Regions from separate parts of the Geobacillus sp. G4 genome, predicted to be linked through region 1. Evidence: riboswitches for the same ligand, from Rfam matches in the RefSeq annotation. Region 1 holds a riboswitch; each other region holds the start of a gene.

What was found. A riboswitch is a leader RNA that binds a small molecule or an ion and turns the genes downstream of it on or off. The one in region 1 is predicted to bind S-adenosylmethionine.
Region 2: another riboswitch for S-adenosylmethionine. It lies ahead of ABS784_RS07880 (methionine ABC transporter ATP-binding protein); the one in region 1 lies ahead of ABS784_RS06760 (bifunctional homocysteine S-methyltransferase/methylenetetrahydrofolate reductase).
Region 3: another riboswitch for S-adenosylmethionine. It lies ahead of ABS784_RS07370 (methionine biosynthesis PLP-dependent protein); the one in region 1 lies ahead of ABS784_RS06760 (bifunctional homocysteine S-methyltransferase/methylenetetrahydrofolate reductase).

Annotation. Positions count from the first base shown of each region.
Region 1 is NZ_JBEPJY010000004.1:142,533-148,254, reverse strand. Features, by position in the region: gene ABS784_RS06775 (ABC transporter permease) at 1-459, opposite strand, end outside; gene ABS784_RS06770 (ABC transporter ATP-binding protein) at 456-1,517, opposite strand; gene ABS784_RS06765 (DUF7577 domain-containing protein) at 1,841-2,224, shown strand; SAM riboswitch class I at 2,338-2,440, shown strand; gene ABS784_RS06760 (bifunctional homocysteine S-methyltransferase/methylenetetrahydrofolate reductase) at 2,512-4,359, shown strand; gene metH (methionine synthase) at 4,352-5,722, shown strand, end outside.
Region 2 is NZ_JBEPJY010000005.1:70,631-76,352, reverse strand. Features, by position in the region: gene ABS784_RS07915 (acyl-CoA dehydrogenase family protein) at 1-832, shown strand, start outside; gene ABS784_RS07910 (arsenate reductase family protein) at 910-1,275, shown strand; gene gcvH (glycine cleavage system protein GcvH) at 1,372-1,755, shown strand; gene ABS784_RS07900 (YusG family protein) at 1,831-2,067, shown strand; gene ABS784_RS07895 (toprim domain-containing protein) at 2,166-2,525, shown strand; gene ABS784_RS07890 (thioredoxin family protein) at 2,522-2,839, shown strand; gene ABS784_RS07885 (sterol-binding protein) at 2,990-3,337, shown strand; SAM riboswitch class I at 3,411-3,520, shown strand; gene ABS784_RS07880 (methionine ABC transporter ATP-binding protein) at 3,608-4,636, shown strand; gene ABS784_RS07875 (methionine ABC transporter permease) at 4,626-5,294, shown strand; gene ABS784_RS07870 (MetQ/NlpA family ABC transporter substrate-binding protein) at 5,310-5,722, shown strand, end outside.
Region 3 is NZ_JBEPJY010000004.1:247,630-253,351, reverse strand. Features, by position in the region: gene metC (cystathionine beta-lyase) at 1-388, opposite strand, end outside; gene ABS784_RS07370 (methionine biosynthesis PLP-dependent protein) at 392-1,495, opposite strand; SAM riboswitch class I at 1,697-1,807, opposite strand; gene ABS784_RS07365 (alpha/beta hydrolase) at 1,994-2,722, shown strand; gene ABS784_RS07360 (YjcG family protein) at 2,821-3,342, shown strand; gene ABS784_RS07355 (GNAT family N-acetyltransferase) at 3,344-3,778, shown strand; gene spoVIF (sporulation-specific transcription regulator SpoVIF) at 3,896-4,153, opposite strand; gene ABS784_RS07345 (YjcZ family sporulation protein) at 4,280-4,408, opposite strand; gene ABS784_RS07340 (hypothetical protein) at 4,485-4,721, opposite strand; partial or broken gene ABS784_RS07335 (thioredoxin family protein) at 4,838-5,170, shown strand; gene ABS784_RS07330 (hypothetical protein) at 5,310-5,480, opposite strand; gene ABS784_RS07325 (DUF421 domain-containing protein) at 5,501-5,722, opposite strand, start outside.

The DNA of each region.
Region 1 (5,722 bases):
AAACGGAATAAAAATGTACACAGAGACGAACACAAAGCTGAAATCGGTGAACAACAACTGCCGCGCCCCGAGGCCGATCGCCTGCAAAAAAGCGTTGGCCAGTCCATATGTGCCGAACAGCCCTAAAAACGCATACACCTTCAGCAGCAAATTCACCCACATCGGCAAAATAAGCAACAACAGCCATAACTGCTTGTGGCGCGTTTTCGTCAGCCAATAGGCGGTTGGATAGCCGATCAACAATGACACAAGGGTAATCAAAAACGCGTACCAAAACGAATACGCCATCATTTTCAAATAAATGGGCGTCAACACGTTTTCATAATTCGCCACTGTCCAATGTCCGTCTATATCCAAAAACGATTCATATAATAAAAAGACGATCGGAGCGATGACAAACAACACCAACCAAATGCCATAAGGGATTAAATACCAGTTTCGCCACGCCCGTTCCGTCATGCGCCCTCATCCTCCCATTCGACTCGCATGACGTGAATCGCTTCCGGTTCAAAACGGAGGCCGACCGTTTCCCCGACTTCCGCCTTTTTCGTCGAATGGACAAGCCATTCGTTGCCGTTTTCATCATAGCCGCAAATTTCGTAATGGACGCCTCGGAATAAGAGCGAATCAACACGAATGACAATGTGGCCGTCTCCCGGCGCCACGAGTTCCAAATCTTCCGGACGGATGACGACATCAACCGGTTCGTTCGGCGCAAAACCGCGGTCGACACACGCAAACTGCTTGCCGGCGAATTCGACGAGGAAATCTTCGATCATGCGCCCCGATAAAATGTTCGATTCCCCAATGAAATCGGCGACAAACCGGTTAATGGGTTCATCGTAAATCTCTTTTGGCGTCCCAAACTGCTGAATTTTCCCTTTATTCAGAACAAAAATGTAATCGGACATCGCCAGCGCTTCTTCTTGATCATGCGTGACAAAAATAAACGTAATGCCCAATCGGCGCTGCAGTTCGCGAAGTTCATACTGCATTTCCGTGCGCAGCTTCAAATCCAAGGCCGATAGCGGCTCATCCAAGAGCAACACTTCTGGCTCATTCACAATCGCCCGGGCAATCGCGACGCGTTGGCGCTGACCGCCGGACATCTCTTGAATGCGCCGGCGCTCATAGCCTTCCAAGTTGACAAACCGGAGCGCTTCGCTCACTTTTTGGCGGATGTCCGCTTCTTTCATTTTTTTAATGCGCAAACCAAAGGCGACATTTTCAAATACGTCCAAATGCGGGAACAAGGCGTAATCTTGAAAAACGGTATTGACTTGCCGCTTGTTCGGCGGGACGTTTTGAATCGGCTTTCCATGGAAATAAATCGTTCCTTGCGTCGGTTCGATAAACCCGGCAATCAGCCGCAAAATCGTCGTCTTCCCGCACCCCGACGGCCCAAGCAGCGTATAAAACTTCCCGCGCTCCATCGCAAAACTCACATCATCCAATACGACCGTGCCGTCGTATTCCTTTGTCACTCGCTCGAAGCGGATGATCTCTTCCCCGTTCACTTCCAGCCCCCCGTCTTCTTCATCTCCATCATTCCTAATTAGAACATAGAGACAATGAAAGTGCAATGACAAAACGATCGTTGAACGGTCTTCCCACCCATGCCAATGCTTAAGAAGCGAAAAATGGTCGATGATGCAATTGATAAGGCAACATACCGCCCGTTTTCCTCTCTTACAAGACATAATCAAGGTATTGAAAAATAAATCCAATTAAAAATCTAATATTTTTGCCTCTATCGGCTCAAACGTTTCTATGTGAACATGGTAAAAACCAATTTTTTCTATTATAATATATCTATGAATTCTGTTAGGGAGGAATGAAATTGAAAAGCATCAAACCCGGCCGCGGTCCGTCGATGCAAGGACTCTTCGGCAGCATCGCCGCTGTGTTGTTCGGCATCTTTTGGATGGTGATGGCATTCTCCATCACCGCGGACTCGCCGTTTCCCGCCGCCCGCTTTTTTCCGTTTTTCGGCCTTGTCGTCATCGCCATCGGCGTATTTCAAGCGTTTTACCATTACAAAAATGCGACGGGAAAACAACGCATGTCCTTATTGGACATTGTCGACAGCGAGGAAGAGCCCGACCCGCTGAACGTCCGATTTGGAAGCCATAAACAGCCAAACAAGCATTGCCCTCATTGCGGCGGGCATGTGCAGCACAATTTCCAATTTTGCCCCCAATGTGGAAAAGAGCTTCTCCGTTGATCCGAGAAATTCTTTTTTGAAATTTCCTCGCTTCACCGTATTGAATAATTTCGAAAAATACATTAAATTATATAGTAATCATCAAAACGCTGCCGCACAATTGCATACGGACATTCTTATCAAGAGAGGGGGAGGGACTGGCCCGGTGAACCCTCAGCAACCTGGCCCGCGGCCAAGGTGCTAAATCCAGACAGGCGGAAGCCTGGAAGATAAGAAGAAGCGAATGAAAAGTCTTCTTCTTATAGAAGGCTTTTTTCTTTTACTACGGAGAAACGGGGGAATCGAACGTGGGATTGCTGGATAAGTTGAAAGAGCGCATTCTCATCGCCGACGGGGCGATGGGAACGCTTTTATATTCGCACGGCATTGACCGTTGTTTTGAAGAATTGAATCTATCCAATCCAGATGAAATCGTCCATATTCATGAAGCGTATATCGCCGCGGGCGCCGACGTCATTCAGACGAATACATACGGCGCCAACTATGTGAAACTCGCCCGCTACGGCCTTGAAGATGAGGTGCCGGCCATCAACCGCGCGGCGGTGCGGCTCGCCAGGCAAGCGGCGAACGGGCGGGCGTACGTGCTCGGGACGATCGGGGGGCTGCGCACGTTAAACAAAAGCGTCGTCACGCTCGAAGAAGTGAAACGGACGTTTCGCGAGCAGCTGTTTGTCCTGCTGGCTGAAGGAGTCGACGGCGTGCTGCTCGAGACGTATTACGATTTGGAAGAGTTGGAGACGGTGCTTGCCATCGCCCGCAAAGAGACCGACTTGCCGATTATCGCTCACGTCTCGCTCCATGAAGTCGGCGTCTTGCAAGATGGCACGCCGCTCGCGGACGCCCTTGCCCGCCTAGAGGCGCTCGGGGCCGATGTCATCGGACTGAACTGTCGTCTCGGTCCATATCATATGCTTCGGTCGCTCGAGGAAGTGCCGCTGCCGAAGCAGGCATTTTTGTCGGCGTATCCGAACGCGAGCCTCCCGGATTACCGCGATGGCCGGCTTGTCTATGAGACGAACGCTGAATATTTCGAGGAAACAGCCAAAGCGTTCCGCGACCAAGGGGTGCGCTTGATCGGCGGGTGCTGCGGCACGACGCCGAAGCATATCGCAGCGATGGCAAAAGCGCTCTCCGACCGAACGCCGGTGACGGAAAAAACGGTGAAACGGCGCGCGGTGTCTGTATCAGTGCAAGCGGATCGGCCCGCCCCATCTCCCCTTCCCGAGCTTGCCCGCACGCGCCGCTCGGTCATTGTGGAGCTGGATCCGCCGAAAAAATTGGGGATTGACAAGTTTCTTGCTGGGGCGAAAGCGCTCCATGACGCCGGCATCGATGCGCTGACGTTGGCCGACAACTCGCTCGCCACGCCGCGCATCAGCAACGCCGCTGTCGCCACGATCATCAAGGAGCAGCTCGGCATCCGCCCGCTTGTGCATATTACATGCCGCGATCGCAATTTGATCGGCTTGCAGTCGCATTTGATGGGCTTGCATACGCTCGGCATCACCGACGTGCTCGCCATTACCGGCGACCCGTCGAAAATCGGCGACTTCCCAGGAGCAACGTCGGTGTATGATTTATCATCGTTCGATTTGATCCGCTTGATCCGCCAGTTTAACGAAGGGCTGTCGTACTCGGGCAAACCGCTTGGGCAAAAAACGAACTTCTCGATCGGCGCTGCGTTCAACCCGAACGTCCGCCATTTGGATAAAGCAGTTGAGCGAATGGAGAAAAAAATTCAATGCGGCGCCCACTATTTCTTGACCCAGCCGATTTACTCGGAAGAGAAAATCGTTGAAGTGCACGAAGCGACCAAGCATCTTGACACGCCGATTTACATCGGCATTATGCCACTTGTGAGCGCGCGCAACGCCGACTTTTTGCATCATGAAGTGCCGGGCATTACGCTCTCTGACGAGATTCGCGCCCGCATGGCCGCCTGCGGCGGCGACCCGGTGCAAGCAGCCAAGGAAGGCATCGCTATCGCCAAATCGCTCATTGACGCTGCGTTTGATTTGTTTAACGGCATTTATTTGATCACGCCGTTCTTGCGCTACGACATGACGGTCGAGCTTGTCCGCTACATTCACGAAAAAGAAGCGGCCGCCAAAGAAAGGAAGGTTGTTCATGGCTAACGTCACCTTAGAACAGCAACTGCAAAGAAAAATTCTTGTCATCGATGGCGCCATGGGCACGATGATCCAAAGCGCCAACCTATCGGCCGCCGACTTTGGCGGCGAGGCGTATGAAGGGTGCAACGAATATTTGACCCTCACCGCCCCGCATGTCATCCGCCGCATTCATGAAGCGTACCTAGAAGCCGGTGCTGATATCATTGAAACGAACACGTTCGGAGCGACACGCATCGTGCTTGACGAATATGGCCTCGGTCATTTGGCGCTTGAGCTGAACATCGAAGCGGCCAAACTTGCCAAACAAACGGCTGAGTCGTTCTCCACCCCGGACTGGCCGCGCTTTGTCGCCGGTTCGATGGGGCCGACGACGAAAACGTTGTCGGTGACCGGCGGCGCAACGTTTGAAGAACTCGTCGCCGCCTACGAAGAACAAGCGCGCGGACTGCTCTTAGGAGGCGTCGACCTTCTCCTACTCGAGACGTGCCAAGATACGCTGAATGTCAAAGCCGGTTTTCTCGGCATTTCGAAGGCGTTTGAAGCGGTCGGCCGCCGCGTGCCGCTCATGATTTCCGGCACGATCGAACCGATGGGCACGACGCTCGCCGGGCAGGCGATCGATGCGTTTTTCATCTCGGTGCGCCATATGAAGCCGATCGCCGTCGGCTTAAACTGCGCAACCGGTCCGGAGTTTATGACCGACCATTTGCGCACGCTCGCCTCGCTCGCTGACACGGCGGTCAGCTGCTACCCGAACGCCGGTCTGCCGGATGAGGAAGGCCACTATCATGAAACGCCGAATATGCTGGCAGAGAAAATCCGCCGCTTTGCCGAAAAGGGATGGATCAACATCGTCGGCGGGTGTTGCGGCACGACGCCGGATCATATCCGCGCCATTGCCGAAGCGGTGCGTGATCTCCCGCCGCGGGCGATTCCGTCTTCGTTTGATGTCCACGCCGTTTCCGGCATCGAGGCGCTCATCTATGATGAAACGATGCGTCCGCTCTTTGTCGGCGAGCGGACAAACGTGATCGGCTCGCGCAAATTCAAGCGCCTCATCGCCGAAGGGAAATACGAAGAAGCGGCGGAAATCGCCCGCGCCCAAGTGAAAAACGGCGCCCATGTCATCGACATTTGCCTCGCCGACCCAGACCGCGACGAACTCCATGACATGGAGCAGTTCGTCCGCGAAGTCGTGAAAAAAGTGAAAGTGCCGCTTGTCATCGATTCAACCGACGAGCGCGTCATTGAACGCGCCCTCACCTATTCGCAAGGAAAAGCGATCATTAACTCGATCAACTTGGAAGACGGCGAGGAGCGCTTTGCCAATGTCGTGCCGCTGCTACACCGCTACGGCGCCGCCGTT
Region 2 (5,722 bases), on a different contig from region 1:
CGAAAGCTCGGTTTACCGCACGGTCGGCTTGTTCGATGAACGGATGGGCCTGCTTGATGCGGAAAAGGCGAAAGATGGCAAAGAAGTGGCGAAATCGATCGCCGAATATGCGATCGAATGCTCATTGAACAAGTTTTTTGCCACGGAAGTGCTCGATTACATCGTGGATGAAGGCGTGCAAATCCACGGCGGGTACGGCTTTATGCAGGAATACGAAATTGAGCGCGCCTACCGCGATTCGCGCATCAACCGCATTTTCGAGGGGACGAACGAAATCAACCGCCTTCTCGTGCCGGGCATGTATTTGAAAAAGGCGTTAAAAGGCGAGCTGCCGCTCTTCCAAAAAGCGCAGCAGCTTCAGGAAGAACTGATGATGATGGCCGCCGAAGAGCCGGGGACGGGCGCGCTGGAACAAGAGAAATACTTGGTGCGCAACGCGAAAAAAATCGCCTTGATGGTCGCCGGTTTAGCGGCGCAAAAATACGGCCAGCGCATTGAAGAAGAGCAAGAAGTGCTCGTCAACATCGCCGACATCGTCTCGAACATTTATGCGATGGAATCAGCGCTTTTGCGCACGGAAAAAGCGATTCAGGCGAGCGGTGAGGAGAAAAACAAACAAAAATTGCTGTACACGCAAATTTTCTGCCAAGAGGCGTTCAATGAAATTGAAGCCCATGCGAAAGAAACGCTCGTCGCCGTCGAACAAGGAGACACGCTGCGGATGATGCTCGCCGCTCTCCGACGGCTGACGCGCCATACGCCGATCAACGTGATCGCGAAAAAACGCGAAGCGGCCGCCGCGCTCATTGAAGCCGAACGGTATATTGTGTGATAATGGGAAGTGCCAGGCGTTTGCCTGGTGCTTCTTATTTGTTTGCCACACAGCGGAAATGAAAGGGAGGAGTGAAGATGGCGCTCACGCTCTATTGGTATCCAAAATGCGGAACGTGCCGGAAGGCGAAAAAATGGTTGGATGAACACGGCATTGAGGTGCAAACGGTGCATTTGGTCGACGAGCCGCTGACGAAAGAGCAGCTCGCCCGTTTGCACCGTCAAAGCGGGCTGCCGCTCAAAAAATTTTTCAACACGAGCGGGATGAAATACCGCGAGCTTGGCTTGAAGGACAAGCTCGACCGCGCATCGGAAGACGAGATGCTCGATTGGCTCGCCTCGGACGGGATGTTGGTCAAACGGCCGATTTTGACGGACGGCGAGCGGGTCGTCGTGGGCTTTCGCGAACAAGAATACGAGGCGTTTTTCGCGGCGGGGACATAAAAAATTTTTTGCAAAATCGGGTGAATTCAGTGAGTTTTTGCGGAAAATCGGTTATGATGAAAAGGAATATACATTTTGTCGCAATGGAGGGATACGATGAACACGCCGAAAGAACTTCGCTATACAAAGGAGCATGAGTGGGTGCGCGTGGAAGGAGAGAACGTGCGCATCGGCATTACGGATTACGCCCAATCAGAGCTTGGCGACATCGTCTTTGTCGAGCTGCCGGAAGTCGGCGCAGAGGTTACGGCGAACGAGCCGTTCGGCAGCGTTGAATCGGTGAAAACGGTCTCGGAATTGTATGCGCCGATCAGCGGCACGGTCGTTGAAGTGAATGAGGCGTTAAATGACCATCCGGAGTACGTGAACGAATCGCCGTATGACAAAGCGTGGATGATCGTCGTCAAACCGAATGATTTGAGCGAAATCGACAATTTGTTGACGGCGGAACAATACGAGGCGATGATCAACGAAGGATAAACGTTCCTGCAATCTTCGCTTCGATTCGGGCACTCTATACATACCGGAATTTGATTGAAAAAAGGGGTGCTCGCGATGGCGCTGCAAACGACGCGCATAGATGTCACGGACCGGATCATCGGCAAACTGAACGGCCGCTCGCTGGAGTTGTACGAGGAAGGAGAGCTCATCGGGCGCCTTCCGCTTCCGGCGGCCGTCCCGTTGAAAAAGGGGTATACCGAACAAAACGGAAGAATTTACAAACAGGTGACCGCTACCGTTGAGCCGGACCAAAAATATGTCGATTGCGACGGGGAAGCGGGCTGGTGTTGAAAGGCAACGGTGGATGGCCGTTGCTTTTCATTTTCAACATTTGGCCGGCGCAAGACATACAATAATAGTATCCTCATTTGAAGTTAGGTGGGTCGGACATGCGACGCGTGGAAAAAGTGATCATCGTCGAAGGGCGATCAGACAAGCAAAAAGTGGCGGCGGTGCTGAACGAACCAGTCGTCATCGTCTGCACAAACGGCACGATCAGTGATGCGCGCCTTGAGGAGCTGGCCGATGAGCTGGAAGGATGCGATGTATACGTCTTGGCCGATGCCGATGAGGCGGGAGAAAAATTGCGCCGGCAGTTTCGCCGCATGTTTCCAGAGGCGGAGCATCTTTACATTGACCGGGCGTATGGCGAAGTGGCGGCCGCTCCGCCTTGGCACTTGGCGCAAGTGCTGTTGCGCGCTCGTTTCGACGTCCGCATCGAATCGCTCATGAGGGGAAGAGGCGAGTGAAAGCGATCGACCGAAACGATGTCATGCGAGTGGTGGAAGTCGAGCCGCTTCTGGCCCTTTACTTGTATACCCCGCTGTGCGGCACGTGCCAGCTGGCGCGGCGGATGCTTGTGGTGGTGGAGCAGTTGTTTCCGGCGCTGCCGTTTTACGAAACAGACATTAACTATATCCCCGAGCAGGCGGCCGAGTGGAAAATTGAAAGCGTCCCTTGCCTGCTTCTTTTTAGGGACGGAACGGTCGCAGGCAAGTGGTATGCCTTTCATTCCGTTCCGTATTTGTACGAAGTGATTCAAGCCTGCTTGCCGTCCCGATGATTCGCCTTTTTTTGACGCTGTTTGACACATTTCTTGGGAAATGACAAAAACGGCGCTCGTTCGTCAACGGGTTGTCGAGATTTTTGTAAAGGATTCTCCCCCCTTTGAATGGAAATAAAGGAAACAAAGGAAAATGGGGGAGGATGCGCAATGGAAATGCGTGAATTGATCGGGCAATTCGTGGAACGGATGCAAGGGTTGCGCCATTTGATGCCGATTTTGCCGGATGAGCAGCTGTATGTTCGGTTTGAAAGCGATGACGAAACCGCCTTGCTGTTGATCGGCAAGGAATCAGCCGCTAGAGGGATGGAAAACGATGAACGGAAAACATTGACGGTGCGCGGTTCCAAAGAGGCGCTCGCGTCCCTGCTGAACGGCGAACTGAAGCTGCAGCAGCTCGTCCGGTTGCGTGAAGTGCACGTGTCAGGAAGCTTCCGCCAGCTTTTGCTTCTTGAATCGCTCCTCCATTTGGCCAAGCCTTATCGGGACGTCGGATAAAAAAGATGTTGACACGCTTCGACAGACAATGATACAATCACATTCGTAGTCAATTGAATAGGCGATTGTTGCGCTCTTATCAAGAGAGGTGGAGGGATGTGCCCAATGAAGCCCGGCAACCGTCAGCGCATGTGCTGAAATGGTGCCAATTCACACAAAGCGGCCTGCTTTGAGAGATAAGAGACGGAATGGTGCACAATACCTTTCTGTTCTCTGCGGGCAGAAAGGTTTTCTTTTTGCGCTCTGCCGCTTGGGGAGGAAGGTGAAACGATGATTACACTCGAACAAGTGACGAAAATCTATCAAGCGGCCAACGGTTCGGTCACGGCAGTCGACAATGTGTCGCTTGAGATTCGCGAAGGAGAAATTTTCGGCATTATCGGCTACAGCGGCGCTGGGAAAAGCACGCTCATCCGCTTGCTCAATGGGCTCGAGAAGCCGACGAGCGGCCGGGTGGTCGTCGCCGGGCGCGATATGACGCGCGTGAAAGGGCGGGAGCTGCGCAAGGCGCGCCAAGAAATCGGGATGATTTTCCAGCATTTCAACTTGCTTTGGTCTCGCACAGTCAGGGAAAACATTGCCTTTCCGCTTGAAATTGCCGGCGTCCCGAAAGAGGAGCGGAACAAGCGGGTGGATGAATTGATCGAGCTTGTCGGCCTTTCCGGGCGCGAGGATGCCTACCCGTCGCAGCTGAGCGGCGGGCAAAAGCAGCGGGTCGGCATCGCCCGGGCGCTCGCCAACAACCCGAAAGTCTTGCTGTGCGACGAGGCGACATCGGCGTTGGACCCGCAGACGACCGATGCGATTTTGGACTTGCTCGTTGACATCAACAAGCGTCTCGGGCTGACGATTGTGCTGATCACCCATGAAATGCACGTCATCCGCAAAATTTGCGACCGCGTTGCGGTGATGGAAAGCGGCCGAATCGTCGAGCAAGGCGAAGTGCTGCATGTGTTCCGCAACCCGCAGCAACCGATTACGAAACGGTTCGTCAAGCAGCTGATCGAGCCCGAGGAGACGGAAGAGGCGATTTCTCATTTGTTTGGCCAATACCCGAGCGGGCTGATCGCGCAGCTGACGTTCGTCGGCGCGGCAGCCGGAAAGCCGCTCATCACCGAGGTGGTGCGTCAGTTTGCCGTCGATGTCAACATTTTGCAAGGGAAAATTTCGCAAACCCATCAAGGCGCCTATGGGGTGCTGTTCGTGCACCTCGACGGGGCGAGGGATGAAATCGACCGGGCGCTTGACTATATTCAACGCCAGCAAGTAGCGGTGGAGGTGATTCACGATGCTCGCTAACCTCCTGCCGAACGTGCAATGGGAGACGATGTGGGCGGCGACGGTCGAGACGCTGTATATGACGGGAGTGGCGGTGGCGGCCACTTTCGTCCTCGGAATCGTTCTTGGCTTGCTTCTATTTTTGACAGCGAAGGGCAACCTATGGGAAAACCGGTTTGTCAATACAGTGATTGCTGCGTTTGTGAACATTTTCCGCTCTATTCCGTTTATTATTTTGATCATTTTGCTCATTCCGTTTACAACATGGCTCGTCGGGACGATGCTTGGCGCCAATGCGGCGCTGCCGGCTTTGGTCATTGGGGCCGCGCCGTTTTACGCCCGCATGGTCGAAATCGCTCTTCGCGAAATTGATAAAGGCGTCATCGAAGCAGCTCAAGCGATGGGCGCCTCAACGTGGACGATCATTTGGAAAGTGCTGCTGCCGGAGTCTTTGCCGGCGCTTGTCTCCGGCATTACGGTGACGGCGGTGTCGCTCGTCAGCTATACAGCGATGGCTGGAGCCATCGGCGCCGGCGGGCTTGGGAACTTGGCGTATTTGGAAGGGTTCCAGCGCAACCATAACGATGTGACATTTGTCGCAACCGTATTGGTGTTGGTCATTGTATTTATCATTCAGCTGATCGGTGACTTTGTCACTTCGAAAATCGATAAACGATAAAGGGGGAAACAACTGATGAAGAAATGGTTGGGTGTGTTGCTCGCCGCCATTCTCGTGCTCGCTTTGGCGGCATGCGGCGGCAACAAGAACGACAACGCGGAAGGCGGCAAAGACGGCAAATTGGTGAAGCTGAAAGTCGGCGCTTCGAACGTGCCGCATGCGGAAATTTTGGAAAAAGCGAAACCGATTTTGAAGAAAAAAGGCATCGACTTGGAGATCATCACATTCCAAGATTACATCTTGCCGAACAAAGCGTTGGCGGAGAAGCAAATCGATGCCAACTACTTCCAACACATCCCGTATTTAGAATCGCAAAAGAAAGAATACGGTTATGATTTCGTCAACGCCGGCGGCATTCATATCGAGCCGATCGGCTTATACTCGAAAAAATACAAAAGCATTGAAGAACTGCCGGACGGTGCGACGAT
Region 3 (5,722 bases), 110 kb from region 1:
CGCGCAAATCGGTCATATCGACAAACGTATACTCAATGCCAAAGCGGCTCAATACTTCGGTGATCATCCGGTACGTGCCGCCGTAAACGTCTTCCGTCACGAGGACGTGGTCGCCTCTGGACAAGAGCAAAAACGCCGTCGAAATGGCGGCCATGCCAGAAGCGAAGGCGAATCCGCGCACGCCGCCTTCTAACGCCGCGATCGTTTCCTCAAGCGCCTCGCGCGTCGGGTTGCTGGAGCGGCTGTAGTCGTATTTGCCGAATGAATCGAAATCGAACTGATGGAACGTGGAGGCGTGCTGGATCGGCACGCTCACCGCCCCGGTTGCGCGGTCGACTTTCCATTCGTTATGGAGCAGTTTCGTCGAAAACGACCATTCCTGTTCCATCGCTTACACCTCTTTCATGTTTTTCAATGCCTGCGCCAAGTCGGCGATCAAATCGTCAGCGTGCTCAATGCCGACCGAGAAACGGAGCAGCCGGTTGCAAATACCGTTTTGGATGCGGATTTCCTCAGGAATGTCCGCATGCGTCTGCGTCGCTGGGTACGTAATAAAGCTTTCGACTCCGCCTAAGCTTTCCGCGAATGTAATGAGGCGCAAGCTTTTTAAAAACCCGTTCACCCACTTTTCATCGGCAATCCGGAACGACAGCATCCCGCCTCTTCCCGGATACAACACATCGGTGACATCTTCATGTTCGCGCAAAAAGGCGCTCACTCGCTTCGCGTTTTCTTCATGTTGGCGCATCCTTAGCGCCAGCGTTTTCATCCCGCGGATCAGCAACCACGAATCAAACGGCGACAAAACAGCGCCGATGGCGTTCTGATACTCGGCCAGGCGTTGACAGAGCTCCTCGCCCTTGGCGACGACAAGACCGGCCAAGACGTCGTTATGGCCGCCTAAATATTTCGTGGCGCTGTGGATGACAATATCGGCGCCCTGTTCGATCGGGCGTTGAAGCACCGGTGTATAAAACGTGTTGTCAACGATCAACAAAAGCCCGTGCCGCTTGGCGAGCTCGGCGACCGCAGAGATATCCGTCTCGTGCATGAGCGGATTCGTTGGCGTTTCCAAAAAGATGGCTTTTGTTTTTTCCGCAATTTTTTCCTCTACAGCAGCAAGATCGGTAAAATCGACGTAATGGAACCCAAGACCGTACTTGCGCCAGCCGCGCTCAAACAGGCGGTACGTGCCGCCGTACAGGTCGGCCGATACGAGAAACTCATCTCCGCTCTCAAACAAGGCGAGCACTGTCTGAATGGCGGCCATGCCGGAGCTGAACGCGTAGCCTTGGTCGCCGCCTTCAAGCTTCGCGATCGCTTCTTCGACGATTTTGCGCGTCGGGTTGCCGGTGCGGATGTAGTCAAACCCGGTCGACTCTCCGATGCCGGCATGGCGGTAAGCGGTGGAAAAATAAACAGGCGGGTTGACCGTCCCCGTCGCCGTTTCGCTCCGGTTGCCAATTTGCGCTAACAACGTCTCCAGTTTCTCCATCTCATCTCTCTCCTTCTGCTGAAAATTCCATCATGGGTCAACGGCCGACCGCTTGGCGCCAAACGAAGCGCCGCTGTCTCTCGGGCAGCGGCCGAGCGCCTTCGTCCGAAACCGCCTCGCGGTTGATGGAAGCGGCCGCTTGAGTAAATAAAAAAAGTCTTCTAAGAAGAAGACTTTTCCATACGCACATGGTCATGCTTCTTCTTATCTGCCGAATTGAATGCTCAATTCGCTGGATTTAGCACCTGGCCGCCGGGCGGCTGGTTGCTGAAGCTTCATTGGGCCAGTTCCCTCCGCTTCTCTTGATAAGAATGAGACGCGTATTCAATTTTTCTAATTTAATAAAAAATGTAGCGCATTCCCCCCGTTTTTGCAAGTCATTTTTTTATCAATGGCACCATTCGGCAAATTCACAAAAAATTCGAGCCGTTCATTAACATCTTTTGGTGCAAATATGTTACAATAACAGATGAACTTACGCTTTCATGGAGGATGGTCATGGCGACAGCAACAGGAACGATGCGCGACTGCAAGTTGTACAGCGGAGAGCTGCAAGAAGAAATCGAACTGCTCATCTACTTGCCAAGCAATTTTTCGCCGCTTTACAAATATTCTTTATTAATCGCGCAAGACGGCAAAGATTATTTTATGTATGGAAAAATGAAAACCGTCATCGAAACGCTGATGGAAGAAGGAACAATCGACCGGACGATCGTCGTCGGCATCCCGTATCGGAACGTCAACGACCGCTACGAGAAATACCACCCGGAAGGACGAAAGCACGAAGCATACCTTCGTTTTTTAGCCCATGAGCTCGTCCCGTTTTTGGACCGCGAACTGCCGACATACCAAATGGGCAAAGGCCGGGCGCTGATCGGCGATTCGCTCGGCGGAACGGTGTCGCTTCTAGCCGGGTTGTTGTATCCGCATACATTTGGGAAAATCGCCATGCAGTCCCCCTATATCGATGACTCGGTATTGGCGCGCATCCGCTCATTCCGCGATCCATCGCTCCTTTCGCTTTACCATTCTGTTGGCACAGAGGAAACAGCGGTGAAAACGACGGATGGCCATGTGCGCGATTTTATCACCCCGAATCGAATGGCGCGGGACTTGTTTATGGAAAAACGGTTTGCTTATACGTACCATGAGTTCGAAGGCGGCCATGCGTGGACGTATTGGCAGCCGGATGTACCCCGGGCCGTAGCCGCTGTTTTATCATTATAGGACAAAACGGAGCAACTTCAAAGATGTCGAAGCCGCCGCATCCATTCCGTGCGTTTCCTGTGCATGGAAAAAGAACTGGTTCAAGGAGGGAAAACAAAATGAAGTACGGCATTGTGATCTTTCCGCCAAAACGGATTCAGGACTTCGCCAACTCGTACCGGAAACGGTACGACAGCCATTACGCCCTCATCCCGCCGCATATTACGCTGAAATACCCATTTGAAGCGGATGAGGAGCAAATAAAAAAAATGGCGAAAGAGTTGCGCCGCATTGCGGCGGAAACACCTCCCATTCCGATCAAAGTGACGAAATTCAGCTCGTTTTACCCGACAAGCAACATCATTTATTTGAAGGTGGAACCAAACGACGTGCTCGAGCGCCTTCATGAACAACTGCACAGCGGCTTGTTCGCCGGAAAGCCGGAGTTTGTGTTCGTGCCTCACATTACGATCGGCCGCGATTTGCCGGGCGCAGAATATGCGGACGTCTACAGCCAGCTGAAGCTGCAAGATGTGCACTTCGAGGAGACCGTCGACCGCTTCCATCTTCTCTATCAGCTGGAAAACGGCTCGTGGACCGTCTATGAAACGTTTATCGTCGGAGGAAAGGAAACGGTCTGAGATGAACATTGCGATTGGCACAACGCAAGATCGCGCTTTGTACGAAGACGCCTTGCGCGTCCGCCGGCTCGTATTCATTGAGGAGCAAAACGTGCCGGAAGACGAGGAAATCGACACATTCGAGGACGACTCGTTCCACCTCGTCCTGTATGATGGCCAAACACCGGTGGGTGCTGGGCGACTCCGTTTCATTGACGAAGGCGTCGGCAAAATCGAGCGCATTTGCGTCCTGCCGTCCTACCGCGGCCGCGGCGCCGGACGGATGGTGATGGAAGCGATCGAACAGCTGGCGAAAACAAAAGGGGCGAAAACGGCGAAACTGAACGCCCAGACGCACGCAGAACCGTTTTACCAAAAGCTCGGCTATACGACCGTCTCCGGCGTCTTTATGGACGCCGGCATCCCACATGTCACGATGGTGAAATCGCTCGAATGATGGCCATAGAACAGCCTCGTCTACACTGATCCAAGGCTTGGGATCATCGAACATCGTTTCGCTCTCCTGAGCCAAGCAGAGCAAAAGGGAGCTGTGCGCACGCAAGCTCCCTTTTGCTTACTTTTTGTTGTTCAGCATATTGGCGATCGTATTGAAATCAATTTGCTTGCCGTTATGGACGATCGCCTTGACGATTTGATCCTCAAGTTCTTTTGGCACTTTCCGGTTGGCAATTTGCGCCACCCGCTTCACCACTTGGCGCACCGTTTTTTCATCGCTGAAATTGGCGTTTTGCAGCGAGTTGGCGAGCTCAAAAACGTCTTTCATATTGACACCTGTTTTCTTTTCGATGTTTTTAAAAAATTGCTGATCCATCGTTCCGCCTCCTTCTCCCTGCTATATCGTATGATGCTCCCGCCTCGGCGTGCATCAAATTAGGGAAAGAAAAATACGAGCCGCTCCGTGGCGCCGAAACGGCCCGTACCCCTTTCGCTTTTTCCGTTAGGCGACAAATGCCGCGCCGACAATAATCAACAAAATGAACAACACGACAATCAGCACAAAGCCACCGCCATAGCCACCGCCATAGCCGTAGCCGTAAGGATAACCATAACCGCAGAAGCCCATCATAATGTGCACCTCCTTCTCCGTTTACTGTATCGTATTCACCGGCTTAGCGAGGCGTATGGGCGCAAACGCCATTTTGTCATCTAAATCGGCGGAACAGCCCGGCAAATTCCCGCTCCTTCTTCGCAAACCATTGCTCGATGTAGTCTAAGTTGCCTTGCACACTTTTTAGAAACCCATTGTTCAATTTTTCGATTTCTTGCAGCTGCTTGTCGAAGTCTTTTCCCCATTGTTCAAACAGGCGGATGAACGTTTCATGCCCTTCTTTGCGCGACGCAACCCAACCTTCGAGCGCCTTTTCCAGCTCTTTGCTCACACGTTTCCCCCCTTTCTTACTGTTGTATGCAAAAACGGCTGCCCGTGGTGAAGGCATCACCGTTCTTTTTTTACCTTGCCATATGGTAAAGTAAAGATGAACGGCAACATGAAAGGGAGGGAACGAATGTGAGACAAATTGAAACAGTTGAGCAATTCGAGGCGGTCATTTCCGGTGATAAACCAACGATCATCAAGTTTTACACAACTTGGTGTCCGGACTGCGTGCGCCTCAATATGTTCATCGATGACATCGTTCGCGACTATAGACAATATGATTGGTTTGAAATCGACCGTGACCAGTTTTCGGAACTTGGCGAGAAATACCAGGTACTTGGCATCCCGAGCCTGCTTGTCTTCCGCAACGGAAAAAAAATTGCTCATCTGCATAGCGCCGATGCGAAAACGCCGGAAGAAGTGCGCGCCTTTTTGCAGTCCCTGCCGGAGTAAGACGGGGCGGCATCCTTGCCTCGCCAGAGAAGAAGGGCAACAAAAAGAGGCTGTCCGAGAAGGAAGCTTTCCTTCTCGGACAGCCATGCGAATGAACAGACAGCTCCTTATGGATCGCCGATTGTGGAAACGGAAGCCGTCAATATTCAATTTCGTCGTAGTCTTTCGGCTGGCGCGTCAGCTGCGGGCTGTCAAACATCAATTCAATCGAAATTTCCTCATCGGTCGTCCGCGTCCGCTCGGAGCGGTCGTTTGGTTTCAATTGGACTTGAATTTCCTCATCCGTCGTTTTTATCCGTTTGTCTTCCATCGTCTTTTCCTCCTGTGTCATCAGTTTCGCAAGAGCGGTTCGACTTTTTGCACAAGCTCTGCCATTTTTGCGGCGTTTCGTTCATACAGCGCCTTCGCCTCTTCGGAATTCGTCTGCAACGCATACAGCTCCAGATCAGCCTGCACTTTTTTCATCGCGGCCAAGAGCAGCTTTTTCTCCTGCGGCTCGGCAATTTGGATCTTATCATCGTACAAATCGATCGTCAGCTGTCCGTATGAATC